Regions from separate parts of the Streptomyces glycanivorans genome, predicted to be linked through region 2. Evidence: riboswitches for the same ligand, from Rfam matches in the RefSeq annotation. Region 2 holds a riboswitch; each other region holds the start of a gene.
What was found. Region 2 has a riboswitch for cyclic di-AMP ahead of P8A20_RS03350 (M23 family metallopeptidase). Riboswitches for the same ligand answer to the same signal wherever they lie in the genome.
Positions count from the first base shown of each region.

Region 1: it holds a riboswitch for cyclic di-AMP, as region 2 does, so the genes downstream of both, P8A20_RS21355 (LysM peptidoglycan-binding domain-containing protein) here and P8A20_RS03350 (M23 family metallopeptidase) in region 2, are expected to answer to the same signal.
Region 3: it holds a riboswitch for cyclic di-AMP, as region 2 does, so the genes downstream of both, P8A20_RS08145 (transglycosylase SLT domain-containing protein) here and P8A20_RS03350 (M23 family metallopeptidase) in region 2, are expected to answer to the same signal.

Region 1 is NZ_CP120983.1:4,817,926-4,823,577, forward strand. Features, by position in the region: gene P8A20_RS21335 (SurA N-terminal domain-containing protein) at 1-40, shown strand, start outside; gene P8A20_RS21340 (nucleoside triphosphate pyrophosphohydrolase) at 70-1,056, shown strand; gene P8A20_RS21345 (cytochrome P450 family protein) at 1,053-2,378, shown strand; gene P8A20_RS21350 (transglycosylase family protein) at 2,484-3,479, shown strand; cyclic di-AMP (ydaO/yuaA leader) riboswitch at 3,770-3,943, shown strand; gene P8A20_RS21355 (LysM peptidoglycan-binding domain-containing protein) at 3,944-4,636, shown strand; gene eno (phosphopyruvate hydratase) at 4,965-5,652, shown strand, end outside.
Region 2 is NZ_CP120983.1:734,689-740,340, reverse strand. Features, by position in the region: gene P8A20_RS03365 (helix-turn-helix domain-containing protein) at 6-623, shown strand; gene P8A20_RS03360 (DUF6126 family protein) at 716-889, shown strand; gene P8A20_RS03355 (tyrosine-protein phosphatase) at 899-1,723, opposite strand; cyclic di-AMP (ydaO/yuaA leader) riboswitch at 2,137-2,297, shown strand; gene P8A20_RS03350 (M23 family metallopeptidase) at 2,301-3,203, shown strand; gene P8A20_RS03345 (SGNH/GDSL hydrolase family protein) at 3,367-4,194, shown strand; gene P8A20_RS03340 (STM4011 family radical SAM protein) at 4,264-5,268, opposite strand; gene P8A20_RS03335 (STM4012 family radical SAM protein) at 5,277-5,652, opposite strand, start outside.
Region 3 is NZ_CP120983.1:1,888,861-1,894,512, forward strand. Features, by position in the region: gene P8A20_RS08135 (SIS domain-containing protein) at 336-1,229, shown strand; gene P8A20_RS08140 (hypothetical protein) at 1,348-1,926, opposite strand; gene P8A20_RS08145 (transglycosylase SLT domain-containing protein) at 2,162-3,016, opposite strand; cyclic di-AMP (ydaO/yuaA leader) riboswitch at 3,019-3,178, opposite strand; gene P8A20_RS08150 (hypothetical protein) at 3,563-3,793, shown strand; gene P8A20_RS08155 (ferredoxin) at 4,534-4,725, opposite strand; gene P8A20_RS08160 (cytochrome P450) at 4,779-5,652, opposite strand, start outside.

The sequences.
Region 1 (5,652 bases), 4.1 Mb from region 2:
CACGCCCGTGCAGGGCCAGGAGCCCGAGGCAGGCGCCTGACCCCGTTCGTCCGGGGGTAGGTTCGGGGTGTGAACGCTGAAGACCCCGGCCGTATCGTCCTGCTCACCGCCAGCCACCGGGTCGCCCCCGGTCTGCTGTCCTGGCCCGCCTGGCAGACTCTGCGGGCCGCCGACCGGGTGCTGTGCGCCGAGCGGGACCATCCGCAGCTGCCGTACCTGGACGAGGCGGGGGTCGCCGTCGAGCACGACGCACCCACGGCCGAGGAGCTGGTGGACGACTGCGCGGGCGGCCGGACCGTGGTGGTGCTGGTGGGCGGCGAGGGGAACCAGCCGCTCACCGACGGCCTGGCCAGGCTCGGCGGTTCGGGCCGGGTGCAGATGCCGGACCTGGAACTGCTGCCAGGTTCGTACGACCTGCCCGGTGCCCGGCTCCTGGATCTGGTCCAGGTCATGGACCGGATCCGGCTCGAATGCCCGTGGACCTCGCAGAAGACGCACAAGGGTCTCGCTAAGTACGCCATCGAGGAGGCGTACGAACTGGTCGAGGCGATCGAGGACGGCGACCGCGAGGAACTGCGAGAGGAGCTCGGCGACGTCCTGCTCCAGGTCGTCTTCCACGCGCGCATCGCGCAGGAGGACCAGGAGGAGCCGTTCGCCATCGACGACGTCGCTGCCACGATCGTCGAGAAACTGATCCACCGCCATCCCCATGTGTTCGGCGACGAGACCGCCGAGACGCCGGAGGACGTCCACGCCCACTGGCTGCGCACGAAGGCGATCGAGAAGCAGCGTGCGTCGGTCACCGACGGGGTGCCGCTCGGGCAGCCCGGCCTGGCGCTCGCGGCCAAGCTCGGCGGCAGGGCCCGCGCCGCGGGTCTCGACATCGCGCTCCCCGAGGGCGAGGGGGTCGGGCACCGGCTGCTCGCCCTCGCCGTACGGGCCGAGCAGGACGGCACGGACCCGGAGGCCGCCCTGCGGGCCGCCGCGCGTGCCTACCGGGACGTGATCCGGGCGGCCGAGGGGCTCGGGACCGGCCCGGATAGCGTCGAGGAGTGAACGACAGCCCCGATACGCACTCCGCGCCGGACGCGGCGCCCGATACGCACTCCGCGCCGGACGCGGCGCCCGAACTCTTCACCTGGGAGTTCGCCACCGATCCGTACCCCGCCTACGCATGGCTCCGCGAGCACAGTCCCGTGCACCGCACGACACTGCCCAGCGGGGTCGAGGCCTGGCTGGTGACCCGGTACGCCGATGCCCGGCAGGCGCTCGCCGACACCAGGCTCTCCAAGAACCCGGCCCACCACGCGGGGTCCGCGAACGCCAAGGGCAAGACGGGCATCCCCGGGGAGCGCAAGGCGGAGCTGATGACGCATCTGCTGAACATCGACCCGCCGGACCACACCCGGTTGCGCCGGCTCGTGTCCAAGGCGTTCACCCCGCGCCGGGTCGCGGAGTTCGCGCCGCGCGTGCAGGAGCTGACGGACAGCCTCATCGACGGCTTCGCCGAGAAGGGGGAGGCGGACCTCATCCACGACTTCGCCTTCCCCCTCCCCATCTACGCGATCTGCGACCTGCTGGGTGTGCCGCGCGAGGACCAGGACGACTTCCGGGACTGGGCGGGCATGATGATCCGGCACGGCGGGGGTCCGCGCGGCGGGGTCGCCAGGTCGGTCAAGAAGATGCGCGGCTATCTCGCCGAGCTCATCCACCGCAAGAGGGAGAACCCGGGCGACGACCTGATCTCCGGGCTGATCCGGGCAAGTGACCACGGCGAGCACCTCAGCGAGAACGAGGCCGCGGCCATGGCCTTCATCCTCCTGTTCGCCGGTTTCGAGACGACGGTGAACCTGATCGGCAACGGCACCTACGCACTGCTGCGCAATCCGTCCCAGCGCGAGCGGCTGGAACGCTCGCTGGCGGCAGGGGAGTCGGAGCTGCTCGCCACGGGCATCGAGGAGCTGCTGCGCTACGACGGGCCGGTGGAGCTCGCGACATGGCGCTACGCCACCGAGCCCGTGACCCTGGGAGGACAGGACATCGCGGCGGGGGACCCCGTACTCGTGGTTCTGGCCGCCGCGGATCGGGATCCGGACAGATTCCAGAATGCGGACACCCTGGATCTCGCTCGGAGTGACAATCAGCATCTGGGCTACGGCCACGGAATCCACTACTGCCTGGGAGCTCCGCTGGCCCGTCTGGAGGGTCAGGTGGCTCTGGCGACGCTGCTGCGACGCCTCCCCGACCTGCGGCTCGCTGCGGAACCTGCCGATTTGCGCTGGCGTGGCGGGCTCATCATGCGTGGACTGCGCACCCTTCCGGTGGAGTTCGGTCCCGGACGGCCGGCCGGTAAAGGTGACACGCTGTCAACTCTGTGACTTTCACGTGATCTCCGCTGCATCGACTTGTGACACACGTTCGAGTACGGCTAGGTTCACCGTTCGACTCACCCGTCACATGTCAGTCACACGGAAGGCAATCCCATGGGCTCCGCGACCGGCAGACACCGTCGCCCTCGCCAGGCACCCGCCATCGTCGTCGCCGCAGGCGTCACCGGCTCGGCCATCGCCATCCCCCTGCTCGGTGCGGGCGGCGCTCAAGCCGCCGACGCGTCGACCTGGGACCGGGTCGCCGAATGCGAGAGCGGCGGCATGTGGAGTGCCGACCTGGGCAACGGCTACTACGGCGGCCTGCAGTTCTCGGAGGACACCTGGAGTGCCTACGGCGGCACGGCGTACGCGTCCCGCGCCGACCTCGCGAGCCGCTCGCAGCAGATATCGGTCGCCGAGAAGGTGCTGGAGGACAAGGGGCCGCAGGCGTGGCCCAGCTGCGCCGTGATCTCCGGGCTGGCCCTGGACGGGACGCTGCCGGGCATCGACCCGGGCGGCGATCCGTCGGCGGAGGACTCCGACACCGCTACCGGGACCCCGTCCTCCGAGGCGTCGGATCCGGCCGGATCGGCGGACGACGCGGAGTCGGAGGACGAGGCGGACGAGAAGGGCGAGTCCAAGGGCAACGCCGCCGGCGACACGGCGGACGCGAGCGACGACGCGGGCAGCACCGACGCGTCGCCGTCCGCCACCCCGTCCCCCGAGGCGTCCGAGACGTCCGGCGCGGCGAAGGGTGGTCACGCCGCGAAGGGTGACGCCGAGACGGGCGGGAAGCACCGTGGCACCCCGGCTCCCGAGGGCAGCACCGGGTCGGAGCTGGACGAGGGGCGCGAGTCCGGCCGGCACGCCTCCCGGGGCGACTCCGAGGCCCGTCAGGGCGCCGAGGAGGCGTACACGGTCCGAGAGGGCGACAACCTCTGGGCGATCGCCGACGCGCAGGAGCTCTCCGGTGGCTGGACCGCTCTCTACGAGGCCAACAAGGACGAGCTGGGCTCCGACCCCGACCTCATCCTGCCCGGCCAGAGCCTGAACCTCGGTCTCGTGACGGATGCGCAGGACTCCGCGGCGGAGACGGCCGCGGCCAACTGATCAAAAGCGGGAAAACACCCCGAAAGTGGGGGTAGTTAAGAGACCTATGTCCACTTATGCGTAAGTGAGACATGGGTCTCTTTGCTTCAACTGGCACGCCCCGTCCGTCCGGTCCGTCCACTTTGGCCATGACCTGCGAAAACGGACCATGAGGCTGGACCGTTAAGGGCTGATTGGCCGTTATGTCCATCTTTGAATGTGGGGGTTGCGTGTGTCTACGGTCGGAGCCGCTCGCACCGCGGGCACCTTCGACCGTCACGCCGAATCCTGCCGTCGGCCGAAGGGGACCGACGCGTAAAGCGCCGTAGGCAGGAGCGGGGGACCCAGGTAAGTGCCGGCATTCCGGCCGTCGGAGGACGGGCGGGGGACCGGCTGGGGGTGAAGCCGTCCGCGAGTGCGGGTGGCCGGGCAACTCACAGGCCCGAACCCGACAGCTCACCTCGTAGGCGTCGGTGAGGAGAACCATGCTGCTTTCCAGCAAGGGCAAGCACCGTCGCCCGTCCAAGGCCGTTCGCATCGCGACCCTGGCCGGTGTCACCGGTGCCGCCGTCGCGGTCCCGCTGATGGGCGCGACCGGTGCCTCCGCCGCCTCCGTCGACACCTGGGACGCCGTCGCCCAGTGCGAGTCCGGTGGCAACTGGTCCATCAACACGGGCAACGGCTACTACGGCGGTCTGCAGTTCTCGCAGTCCAGCTGGGCCGCGGCCGGCGGTACGCAGTACGCCGCCCGCGCCGACCTGGCCACCAAGGGCCAGCAGATAGCCGCCGCCGAGAAGCTCCTCGACCTGCAGGGCCCGGGTGCCTGGGCCTGCGCCGGTGCCGGCGGCCTGACGAACGACGGTGTGGACCCGGGCGTCGACACCGGCTCCGCGAAGAACGGCGACACGGACCCGCAGGCCGCGCCGGAGCGCAAGGCCGAGCAGCCCACCACGCGCAGCGAGAAGCGCACGGCTCCCGAGAAGACCGTCACCACCCCGACCGGCCAGAAGGTCGAGAAGGGTGACGGCGAGTACAAGGTGAAGGCCGGCGACACCCTGAGCAAGATCGCCGACGCGAAGAAGGTCAAGGGTGGCTGGGAGAAGCTCTTCAAGCTGAACGACGACATCGTCGACGACGCGAACCTGATCTTCCCGGGTCAGCAGCTCCACCTGAAGTAGTCGGAAACGGCCCGGGGTCCCCCTCCTGCCCCGGCGGCCCGGCCCGGCGCGCATACCCCCCGCGCGCCGGGCCGTGGCCGTGTCAGGGCCCCTCGGTGGGCGTGATCCGTGCGCGGCCGCCTGCCCGCCCCGGGGGGCCGGCGTTCAATTCTTGTGGTTACTTGCCAGTAGAATTCTGGAGCTTTGCCCGTTATGCAGGTCCTTGGGTCCTTTTTCGTCCCAGGGGACGGGCTGGCGGCCGACGCAGCGGGCCGAGACGGTTAGGCTCGTGGCGCAAGGCCACAGTGACCCTGCCCAACCAGTGTCAGATCCCAGAAGGAGATGCCTCGTGCCGTCCATCGACGTCGTCGTAGCCAGGGAAATCCTCGACTCCCGGGGTAACCCCACGGTCGAGGTCGAGGTTGGCCTCGACGACGGCAGCACGGGACGTGCTGCTGTTCCGTCCGGCGCCTCCACCGGCGCGTTCGAGGCCATTGAGCTTCGCGACGGTGACCCCAACCGCTACCAGGGCAAGGGCGTCGAGAAGGCCGTCCTCGCCGTGATCGAGCAGATCGGCCCGGAGCTCGTCGGCTACGACGCCACCGAGCAGCGCCTCATCGACCAGGCGATGTTCGACCTGGACGCCACCGAGAACAAGGGCTCCCTCGGCGCCAACGCCATCCTCGGTGTCTCGCTGGCCGTGGCGCACGCCGCGTCCGAGGCCTCCGACCTCCCGCTGTTCCGCTACCTCGGCGGCCCGAACGCGCACCTGCTGCCCGTTCCGATGATGAACATCCTGAACGGCGGCTCGCACGCCGACTCCAACGTGGACATCCAGGAGTTCATGATCGCGCCGATCGGCGCCGAGTCCTTCTCCGAGGCCCTTCGCTGGGGCGCGGAGATCTACCACACGCTGAAGAAGGTCCTGAAGACCAAGGGCCTGTCCACCGGTCTCGGTGACGAGGGCGGCTTCGCCCCCAACCTCGAGTCGAACCGCGCCGCCCTCGACCTCATCCTCGAGGCCGTCAAGGAGGCCG
Region 2 (5,652 bases):
GAGGCATGAATCCTCCTGACGGTGGGAGTGCCGACGAGCTTCCCGGGATCGCGCCACGCCTGCGCGACCTGCGCCGCAACCGTGGCCTCACCCTGGAGGCCGCGGCCGGGCGGGCGGGACTCTCCCCGGCCCACCTCTCCCGGCTCGAAACGGGCCGGAGGCAGCCCTCGCTGCCGATGCTGCTGGGCCTCGCCCGCGTCTACGGTACGACCGTCTCCGAGCTCCTGGGCGAGATCCCGCCCGAACGTGACGCGATCGTCCGCGGCGGCCCGCTCGAGGGTGTGGGCGGCACCGAAGGCGGCGGCTGGCTCTACCGCCAGGCCGGCGGCTCGGGCCGTGCCATGCAGGCACTGCGGGTGCGGGTCCCCTACGGCACCGAGGGAGACCTCGTCCGCGTCCATCCCGGAGAGGAGTGGCTGTACGTCCTCGACGGCCGGCTGCGTGTCGTGCTCGGGGACACCGTGCACGACCTCGACCCGGGTGACAGCGCGCACTTCGACTCACTCACCCCGCACCGGATCGCGGCGCTCGACATCGGTGGGGCGCGCCTGCTGTTCGTCCACACGCTGCTGCAGAGCCCGACCACCGACCTCTGCCTCGGCGGCGGGGCCCACCGGCTCTGATCCGGCGAGCCCCACGCCGTGCGACACCTTCGTCACGCGGACCGCAACCCCGACCGACACCCCGGCCCGGCAGGCCGGGAGAGAGGACTGACATGTCCGATTCGGAGCACTACGACCCCCTCACCCCGCGCCGGCCGAAGAGCGCGGACACCCAGGAGCGGCGGATGCCCCGTGGTGTCGTGATCCGGCTCTTCGCCTATCTGGTGGCCGGACACGTCGTCGCGGCCTTCCTCTTCCTCCTCTTCACGGTCGCCGGAAAGGGCTGAGCCTCGGGCTCACGCGTCCTCGACGAGCCGCTCGCGCAGCTTCGCGCGGGTCTCCGGGCTGATCTTCAGCCCATCGAGGAGGTAGCGGTCGGTGCTGCCCCAGACCTCCTCGATGGTCGAGAACGCCGCGGCCAGGTATTCGGCCTCTGCTCCGAAGAGCGGGTCGAGCAGTTCCATCACCTCGTCGGACATCCCCACCGGCGAGGTGTCGCTGCGCCGGACCTTGTAGCGGCGGTGCGCGTCGTTCGACTTGAGGTAGTCGGCCTCGATCGCCTCCTTCTCGACACCGACCGCCAGCAGCGCGACCGCGATCGAGAGGCCCGCGCGGTCCTTGCCCGCCGCGCAGTGCATCAGTGCCGGCACGCTGTCCTCCGCCAGCGCGTGGAGCACGCGGCTGTGTTCGGCGGTGCGGTCCTTGATGATCGAGCGGTACGAGGCGACCATCCGCTCCGTGCCCTTGCCGTCCGCCAGGATCGAGCGCAACTGCTGGATGTTCCCGTCGCGCACCAGCCGCCAGAACTCGGCGCCGTCGGCCGGGTCCGAAAGAGGAATGCTGACATTCCGGACGCCCGGCAGCTCCACGTCGAGGCCGTCCAGCTTGTGGTCGGCGGCATTGCGGAAATCGAAGATGGTGTGCAGGCCGAGCCCGGCGAGGAACGAGGCGTCGGCCTCGGTGGCGTTCGCGAGGTGACCGCTGCGGTAGAGCCGCCCGTGGCGCACGGTGCGGCCGTCCACGGTCGGAAGCCCGCCGACATCGCGGAAGTTGCGGACGCCGGTCAGGGCGACGTCCTTGGGTCCGTGGCCGGCCGGCGGGACCTCTGGCAGCTGCGTCACAAGGGCTCCTGGAGTGTCGGGCGTCGGCGCCGCTCGCCGACGGGGGCACGCTCGCGACGATACGACATGGCTGCATCAGGCAACCGTCTCGGTCATGGAGGCGGCGGGTCATCGGGCGGGAGGAGCGGCGACATGTCCGTATTGCTGCATTTAATAGAACATGCCCTGCTTGTAAGGGAGATGAGGTGAGGCGGGTGAGCGGGATCATATCCGTGACGGTGTGTGGTGAACGTGCCGATGGGTATTCCGGACCCCGCGCGGAAAGCCAAGATCCGTAATCCACGGAGTGTGACGGGAATTCCGCGACGGAAATGAAGCGTGGATTCCGGTTCGCAATCGGCGGCTTGTTCGCAGCATCCCGGCTCGCTTACGGTCACCATCAATCCGGACGGAACGCCTAATCCTGCCGCCGCCCGGAATCCGCACCGACTCACGTGTGGCAGGAGCGGGGGAACCAGGTAGGCCGCCGTCCGGAGCGATCCGGCACGGCTTGGGGTCAAGTCGCACTTAGTGCGGCCGGGCATCTCCAGTCCGAACCCGACAGCTCACCTCGCAGGCGCCGGAGAGGAAATCCCCCATGCCCGCAAAAGGCAAGCACCGTCGTACGAAGACCGGCCCGATCTCCCGAGGCGTCCTTGCCGCGGGGACCGGTGGCGCCGTTCTCGCCCTCCCGCTGATCGGCGCCACCGGCGCCCACGCCGCCGAGCAGGCGGCTCCGGCCAAGTCCGTCGCGGCCCAGAGCGCTCCCGCCTCGGCGGCGAAGAGCTCCCCGAAGACCTACTCCGTGGTCTCCGGTGACTACCTGGCCAAGATCGCTGCCGACCACGAGGTCAAGGGCGGCTGGCAGAAGCTGTACAAGGACAACCGTGACGTCGTCGGCGAGAACCCGAGCCTGATCCTCCCGGGCATGAAGCTGACGCTCGGCGCCAAGGCGTCCGGCTCCTCGGAGGCCGCACCCTCCAAGGCAGCCCCGTCGACGGCGAAGAAGTCCGCCCCGGCCGAGAAGGCTCCGGCCCCGGCCCAGGAGGCCGCCGCGAAGACCGCCGACTCCAGCGCGTCGGAGAGCACCGCCTCCGGCTGGACCACTCCGGTCGAGAACCCCAACGTCACCACCCAGTACCGCGCCTCCGGCGCCAGCTGGTCCAGCGGCTACCACACCGGCTCCGACTTCCAGGCGGCCTCCGGCACCAGCGTCCGGTCCATCGGCGATGGCACCGTGGTGTCCGCCGGCTGGAGCGGCTCGTACGGCAACGAGGTCGTCATCCAGCACAGCGACGGGATGTACTCGCAGTACGCCCACCTGTCCTCGCTCGAGGTCTCGACCGGCCAGACCGTCACCGGCGGCCAGCAGATCGGCCTCTCCGGCTCCACCGGCAACTCCACCGGCCCGCACCTCCACTTCGAGGTCCGGACCGGTCCGAGCTACGGCTCGGACGTCGACCCGATCGCCTACCTGCGCTCGCACGGCGTGTCCGTCTGAGGCACACCACCTGAGGGTCGAGGAGAGGGGCGGTGCGCCGGGGCGCACCGCCCCTCTCCTTATTCCTGCTTTACCAAAAACTGACCGGGTGGTCTTTCTCACCAACCGTCAACCCCTTATTACGGTCGCGTAGGTCACATTCGAAGGTGCAAGATAAGCCCTTGTGGCAGACGATTCGAGAAACAACAGACGAGGCATCATCGGGTCGTACGCGGCGATCGGCGACAGCTTCACCGAGGGCGTCGGAGACCCCGGCCCCGGCGGGACCCTCGTCGGCTGGGCGGACCGGTTCGCGGTCCTCCTCGCGGACCAGCTCCCGGTCCCCGATGCGATGGTCGGGCCCGTGGACGACCCGCACGGGAATTTCCGGTACGCCAATCTCGCCGTACGCGGACGCCTCCTCGACCAGATAGTCGAGGAACAGGTCCCCCGCGCCAAGGAGCTGGCACCTGATCTGGTGAGCTTCTGCGCGGGCGGCAACGACATCCTCCGTCCCGGTTCCGACCCGGACGACGTGGCCGAACGCTTCGAGCGTGCGGTGGCCGACCTGACGCAATCGGTCGGTACCGTCTTGGTCACCACCGGCTTCGACACCCGTGGCATCCCTGTCCTCAAGCACCTGCGGGGCAAGATCGCCATGTACACCGCGCACGTCCGGTCGATCGCCGACCGTTACGACTGCCCGGTCCTGGACCTGTGGTCCCTGCGGTCCGTGCAGGACAGGCGGGCCTGGGACAACGACCGGCTGCACCTCTCGGCGGAGGGACACACCCGGGTCGCGCTGCGCGCCGCCCAGGTCCTCGGCCTCGACGTGCCGGCCGACCCCGACCAGGTGTGGCCCCCGCAGGCTCAGCGCGGGACGCTGGAGGTGCGGCGGGACGACATCCAGTGGGCGCGGGAGTACCTGGTCCCGTGGATCGGCCGCAGGCTGCGCGGGGAGTCCTCGGGTGACCACGTCGAGGCCAAGCGCCCCGACCTGCTGCCGCTCTGACCGCGCGGAACCCGGCGCCTCGTCGGACTCCGCCGACCCTCCGGGGCTGTCGGACCCCGACGCTTCCCGTCAGCGGCCGACGAACGGGAGCAGACTCCGGGACGGGCCTGGTGACACGGGTCCGTCCGGAGCGGCTGCCGGCACCGGTCCGGCGGGTGAGGGCGTGCAGACGGGCACCAGTGCAGGGCGCGCGAGCACCTGTGCCGGGTCCGCGAGCACCCGCGCCGGGTCCGCGGGTATCCGCTCCAGCACTCCGCCCGCGAAGACGTCGTACAACGGCAGCGTCTCCAGGTGCACATAGCCGATGTGGCAGTCGCACACATCGAGCGGGCAGCCGCGCGGGCCGAGCGCGTCCCGGTAGCTGCCGTCGTAGAGATTGCCCAGCTCGGCACGGACGAAGTGGCAGCGGCGCACCGTCCCGTCACCGTCCACGGACACGACCGACTCGCCGGTCCGGCAGGGCAGCCCGGCGGAGCGGTGCGGGTGCCTGCTGTACGGGAACAGCGGGTCCAGGGCCGTCCAGCGGTCCGCCTGCTCGTCCGTATAGGTGTGCCCCTCGGCGGCGTTGACCCAGAGATACACCTCGGGCGGCAGCGCCGAACGCAGACGCCGGGCCTCCTCTAGGTGTTCGTCGAGACCGACGATCCCGACGCTGTGACGCACCCCGAGGGCCGTGAGCTCCCGGCACCGGGCGAGGAACCGCTCGTACGGCGTCTGACCGGGATGGTAGGTGCACCACAGGGCGACCTTGTCGCGGTCCGCCTCGGCCAGCCAGCCGGTGCGGCAGCTGAGGTTGGTCTGGATGGCGACCCGGCTGACATGGGGCAGCCGGGACATCTCGACGAGCGCCCTCCTGTACCAGGACCGCACCAGGCCCTCCCCCCAGGGGGTGAACAGCACGGACAGCCGGCCACCGGTCCGTGCGGCGGCCCACGCGGTGAACCGCTCCAGGGCCGCCCGGTCATTCCGCAACTGCTCCCCGGTGTCGCGCCGCTTGGCGAACGGGCAGTAGGGGCAGTCGTAGTCGCACGAGGCCAGCGGACCCCGGTAGAGAACGGTCAGGTCCGTGTTCATGGGACGGCTCACTTCGCCTCGTAGGCGGCCATCGCGGCCCGGACCGCCGGGGAGAACAGCTCAGGGCCGAGCGCGTCGGAGTGGGCCAGGCCCTCGGGGGAGAGACGCAGCAGGTCAGGAGCCGCTGAACGTCCGGCCACCGAGTGGCCGGACGCCGAGCCGCCGGACGCCGAATCGTCCAGCCAGCCGCGAGCCGCGAACAGCTCCAGCTCGGCGGGGAAGTCCTCGTACGGGTCCGACCCGAAGCGCTCGCGGTATTCGGCGGAGCGCATGCCCTCGGCCTGGAGCAGTGACTGCAGGAGGTGGCGTCGGCGCGCCTCGCAGCCGTCGACGTAGCGGCCGACCTCCGCCCGGGAGAAGTCCGTGGTGGTGGTGAAGCCGTCG
Region 3 (5,652 bases), 1.2 Mb from region 2:
TCCGGCCCCCCTCCCGGACGGTTCGCGACCCAGTGGTGACCGTCCGGGGTCGTCAAAGATCGCCACCATGGGTGACTTAACGCTCGATGTACGACATGTACCCCACTGGGTTCAGACCGTTGAACGCATACCCGAACCACGACGACGGAACCGGATTGAGCCGACTACCCACCGAGCATGGCTGAAAACCGCCGCTATACCGATCATGGAGTTGCGAACACTCTGCTTGTTCTTGCTCGAACAGCATGGGTAACATGCAGAATTGAACAAGCAGGAGTCGATTTCACCCAGCCCACCCCACCGGGTGCGAGCAGCAGCGGAAGCGGAGTTCGGACATGTCGCATGTCGAGACCGAGACAGCCGGCCAGCCGGAGTGCTGGCGCCGCGCAGCCGAGGTGGCTGCCGACCGGAAGGCGGCCCTGCCCGCCACCGGTGAGCGCATCGCAGTCGTCGGCTGCGGAACCTCGTACTACATGGCGCAGGCGTACGCCGCGCTCCGCGAGTCCTCGGGACAGGGCGAGTCGGACGCGTACGCCGCCTCGGAGTTCCCCTTCGGGCGTGCGTACGACCGGGTCGTCACGCTGACGCGTTCGGGGACGACGACCGAGGTCCTCGACCTCCTGACCCGGCTGCGAGGCACGGCCCGGACCGTCGCCGTGACCGCCGACCCGCGGACCCCGGTGATGGACGCCGCCGACGACGTGGTCGTGCTCGACTTCGCCGACGAGCGGTCCGTGGTCCAGACGAGGTTCGCGACCACCGCGCTGACCCTGTTCCGCGCCCATCTCGGGCTGCACACGGACGACGTCGTCCGGGACGCCGAGACCGCCCTGGCTGAGCCACTGCCCGAAGGCCTCGTGGAGTGCGAGCAGTTCAGCTTCCTGGGGCGCGGCTGGACGGTGGGGATCGCCAACGAGGCCGCGCTCAAGATGAAGGAGGCGTCCCTGTCCTGGACGGAGTCCTACCCGGCGATGGAATACCGTCACGGCCCCATCAGCATCGCCACGGCCGGCACCGCGACCTGGATGTTCGGCGAAGCTCCGGAAGGACTGCGGGAACAGGTGCAGGCGACCGGGGCCCGCTGGGTGGAGAGCGGTCTGGACCCCTTGGCCGACCTGGTCAGGGTTCAGCGTCTGGCGATCGCGCGTGCGGCGGCCCGGGGGCTCGATCCCGATGTGCCGCGTCACCTCACCCGGTCGGTGGTGCTCGGCACGGCCGCGGGGGCCTGACGCGTCAGGGCATGCTGCGGGCCGGACCGGCGAGCGGCCCGGCCCGGCGCGGCGGATCAGGATCCGCCGGCCGGGCGCGGCCGTCCTGCGGCCCGGTGCCCAGCCGTGACCGTGGAGGTCAGGCCTCTTCGAAGTAGGCGTCCAACGCCTCGTCGAGCTCCGCGGTCCACCCCTTGAGGTCGCTACGGGATCCGGCCTCGACCTCGGCGTTGAACCACCGGCGGCTCGACAGGTGGACGGTCACGGTGAACCGGCGTCCGAAGCGGCCGGTCCTGACCTCGACCGCGCCGATCTCGGACCAGTCGAACTCCGCCTCCTGGTCGTCGAGCCGGAAGCGGACACCTTCGGCGTCCACCCTGATGGATCCGCGTCGGTCACTGACCTCGAAGACGGGACCGTCCTCGCCTGCGGCCTTCTCCTCGACGCCGGCCGCCCCGGCGTCCGGCGCGACGTCCTCGGGCTCGACCTCTTCGTCCGGGGTCGCGTCGACGGATGCCGCGGAGTCGTCCACGGCCTCGTCCGCCACCCCCTCCGCGGGGGCTTCCGCGACCTCGGCCTCCCGGACCCCCTCGGGCTCCGCCTCCTCCGCTTCCGCCTCCGTCCGCGCGGGGGCAGGGGCCGTCAGGCCTGGGATGTACGCCGGATCTGTCCCCGCGGCGAACTCGGGCTTGGTGTTCGAATCTATGCGCTGCTCCACGGCGGGCAGTATGGACGACGAACCTGTACGAGACCAGTCGGCCTGCCCCGCCGGGCCTGTCGTCGGGACACCGCCCGCCCCGTCCTGCCTGACACCGCGGTCCGGTGACCTCGGACACGGACGGCCCCGGACAACGGAACGACGGGTGGTACGGGTTCCGCCGAACCCGTACCACCCGTCGTTCCGGTCCCTCCGTCACGCACCCGCGTGCCGGAGGTTTCGCCTGGGCGAGGACTCAGTAGGCCCCGAAGACGTTGTCGATCGAACCGTACTTGTCCGCGGCGTAGTTGCACGCGGCCGTGATGTTGGCGACCGGGTCGTAGCTGTCCGTCGACGTACCGGGCACGTGGTAGGCCTGGAAGGTCGGGTCGATGACCTGGAGCAGCCCCTTGGACGGGACGCCGTTGATCGCGTTGATGTCCCAGTTGTTGATCGCCTGGGGGTCACCCGCGGACTCACGGATGATGTTGCGGTGGATGCCCTCGTAGGTGCCGGGGATGCCGTGCTCCGCCATGACGGCGAGCGACTCCTTGATCCAGCCGTCGAGGTCGTTCGTGTAGCTGACCGGCTCGGCGGCGGGAGCGGCCTCGGCGGCGGGGGCGCCCTCCGCGGCGAGGGAGGTGTCCGTGCGCTCCGAGCGGTCGGCGCGGTCGGCACTCTTCTCGGCGCGGTCGGAGGACGCGGAGGCCTTGGACTCGGCCTTCTCCGACTTGTTGTCGGCCTTGGCGCCGATCGTCAGCTTCAGACCGGGGTGAATCAGGTCCGGGTTTCCGCCGACAGCCTTCTGGTTGTCCTCGTACAGAGCCTTCCAGCCACCGTTCACCGAATGCTCGCGAGCGATCTTGGCGAGGGTGTCACCCAAGATCACGGAATAGGTGGTGGCCTCGGACTTCTGCGCTGCAATTCCCTTGCCGGACGCGGCAGTCGAGGTCGCAGCCTTTTCGACGGCGGGCGACTGGGCCGGGGCCGCGAAGGCGCTGGTCGCACCGATCACGGGGAGGGCCAGGGCGGCTCCGCCCGTGGTCACGGCGATGATGCCGCGAGTGAGCGAACTGGTCCTAAAACGACGGGGCTTACCGATTTCGGGCATGCTGAATTCCTCTCCGTCGCCTGCGAAGTGAGCTGTCGGGTTCGGGCTGGAGATGCCCGGCCGCACATGAATGCGACTTCACCCCGAGCCGCTCCGGAAACCGGATCGGCACTTACTTGGGTCCCCCGCTCCTGCCGTACGAGAAGTGGTCGGGTAATCGGGCGGCGGCAGGATTCGGCGTTCCGCCCGGAGTGATGGTGACCGTAGGCGAGAAATAGGGAAAGGAACAAGCCTGGTTCAGTGATCACAATTCATTCGCAAGATCAATTCACGGGAATTCATGTAATCCACCCCACATCGCGCCATCCATTCCTCTTGGCGCAGAAGGGAACCGACTGCCACCCTCCCGCGTCCGGGCCGCATAAGGTGACCCTGGTCACGAAGTCCGATTCGGGCGATTTGCTCCAACGCGAAGGGGTTCAGGTCACACGAAATGGCCTTTTATGGATTACGGGATTAAATTCTAAAAACGTACTAAAACGGGCATACGACTCATGCCTGAAGCCGTCCCGCATACCTGGAACGCCGGCGTGGAACCGATCCGCCATGACTGAGAACCCTCACGCCTCGGCCCCGCGGATCACCGTCCTGCCCGTTCAGCCCGGGGATCCGCCCTTCCGCGTGGTGGAGATCGACGGAGAGGTCATCGGGAGCGCGACCGCCATGACGGACGTGCTGATCGCCGCCGCGACGGCCGGGATCCCGGTCCACGACCTCGACGACCCGGCCGCGGTCCGCTGGGTGGGGGGCGGCAAGCTCAGCTGGAAACCGCACTGAGTGGCCCAGGGGCCCGCCCGGGGGCCGCCGGGGGCTCCGGGCCGGCCGTCCTCCGGGGCCCTGACCCGGCCGTCAGGCCACGGACGGAGGCGTCGCGGCTGCCGGGACCCTCAGCAGGCCGAGAGCGGTGTCCGAGGTCCGCGTCGAGAGAGGTGATCCGGCGGGCGGACAACAGGATGGGCACTCCGCCCGGGACCGCGGTGACCGGTGCGGCCGGCCTGATGGTGCGGGGCGTCACGGCACATCGCTTCGTCACCGGAGGCTCCCCGGTCGTGCCGGGGCGGGCGACGCCGGTCCACTCGGCGTCCGGTAGGCCCGGGACAGGAGCTGACGCGGTTGACCAGGCCCCGGGGAGCCACGGACATCGGGCTCACCTCCACAGAGGAGAACGCGGAGTCGGCCCGGCGCGGCGGTGCGGACCACGTCGTCGTGTCCACCGGGAACGCCTTCGTGGCACCCGTCGTGGAGCTGACGGGTGCCACGAAGGCGTCCACCGTGTGTTCGACGGCGGCGGCGAGGCCGCCGTCAGGGCGCCGATGGACGTCGTGCGCCGCCACGGGAAGGCCCTTTCCACCTCGGGGCCCTCACCGGCGCGGACCCGGGCCCGGACATGCGGGAACGCTGATCAGGCGCACCGCGCCGTCGAGTCCCGGGCCGCCACGGGCGAGCTCCTGCCCGTCCCGTAGGAACGTCCGGGCGCGCCTGTCCCGCGGCGGTGAGCGGCGGGACGGCCCCTCAGGTCAGCCCAGGATCCGGATGGCGAGGGCGGGGCAGACGGCTGCGGCCTGCTCGACGTCGTCGGCACGGTCCGACGACGGGTTGGGGTCGAGCAGTACGGCGATTCCGTCGTCGTCCTGGTCGAACACATCGTCCGCGGCGACGACACACTGCCCTGACGCCACGCACTTGTCCTGGTCGAGAATCACTTTCATGGGCACTCCTTCGTCGTGATGTCCGCTGTGGGGTGGGGCGGGTGCCCGGGAGGTCACCAGGCCACGGGCAGTTCGTACACGCCGTACACGGACCCGTCGTGCTTGAAGGAGAGGTCCTCCAGGCCGGCGTCCAGGCGGAGGGTCGGGATGCGCCGGTAGAGGGTGCTGTAGACGACCTGGAGTTCCATGCGGGCCAGGGGCTGTCCCAGGCACTGGTGCACTCCGAAACCGAAGGCGACGTGACGCCGTGCGTCCCGCCCGATGTCGAGCCGGTCGGGGTCGGCGAAGACATCGGGGTCACGGTTGCCGATGTCGTTGGGCACGATGATCCCCTCGCCGGCCCGGATGACCTCGCCGCCGATCTCGATGTCCTCGACGGCCACGCGACGGCGGCCCCCGTGGGTGATGTTGAGATAGCGCAGCAGCTCCTCGACGGCGCCGGCGACCGTCTTCGGGTCGTCGGAGTCGCGGAGCAGGGTGAGCTGGTCGGGGTGCTCGAGCAGGGCGAGGGTGCCCAGAGCGATCATGTTGGCGGTGGTCTCGTGTCCGGCGAGCAGGAGGAGCACGCCCATCTCCGCCGCCTGACGGCGGGACAGTTCCCCGGCCCCGACGCGGGCGCCGAGCCCTGAAAGGAGGTCGTCGGCGGGCCGGGCGATCTTGTCGCCCATCAGCTCGTCCAGGTAGCCGATCAGGTTGGCGTGGGCCGCGCCCCGCTCCTCGGGTGCCGCGCTGCGGCTGATGAGGGTCTTGCTGTTCTCCTGGAAGAAGTCGTGGTCGGCGTAGGGAACCCCGAGCAGTTCGCAGATCACGAGCGACGGGACCGGGAGGGCGAAGGCCTGGACGAGGTCGGCCTGTGGGGGGCCCGCCAGCATGTCGTCGATCAGACCGTCCACGATCTTCTGGACGGCCGGGCGCATCGCCTCGACC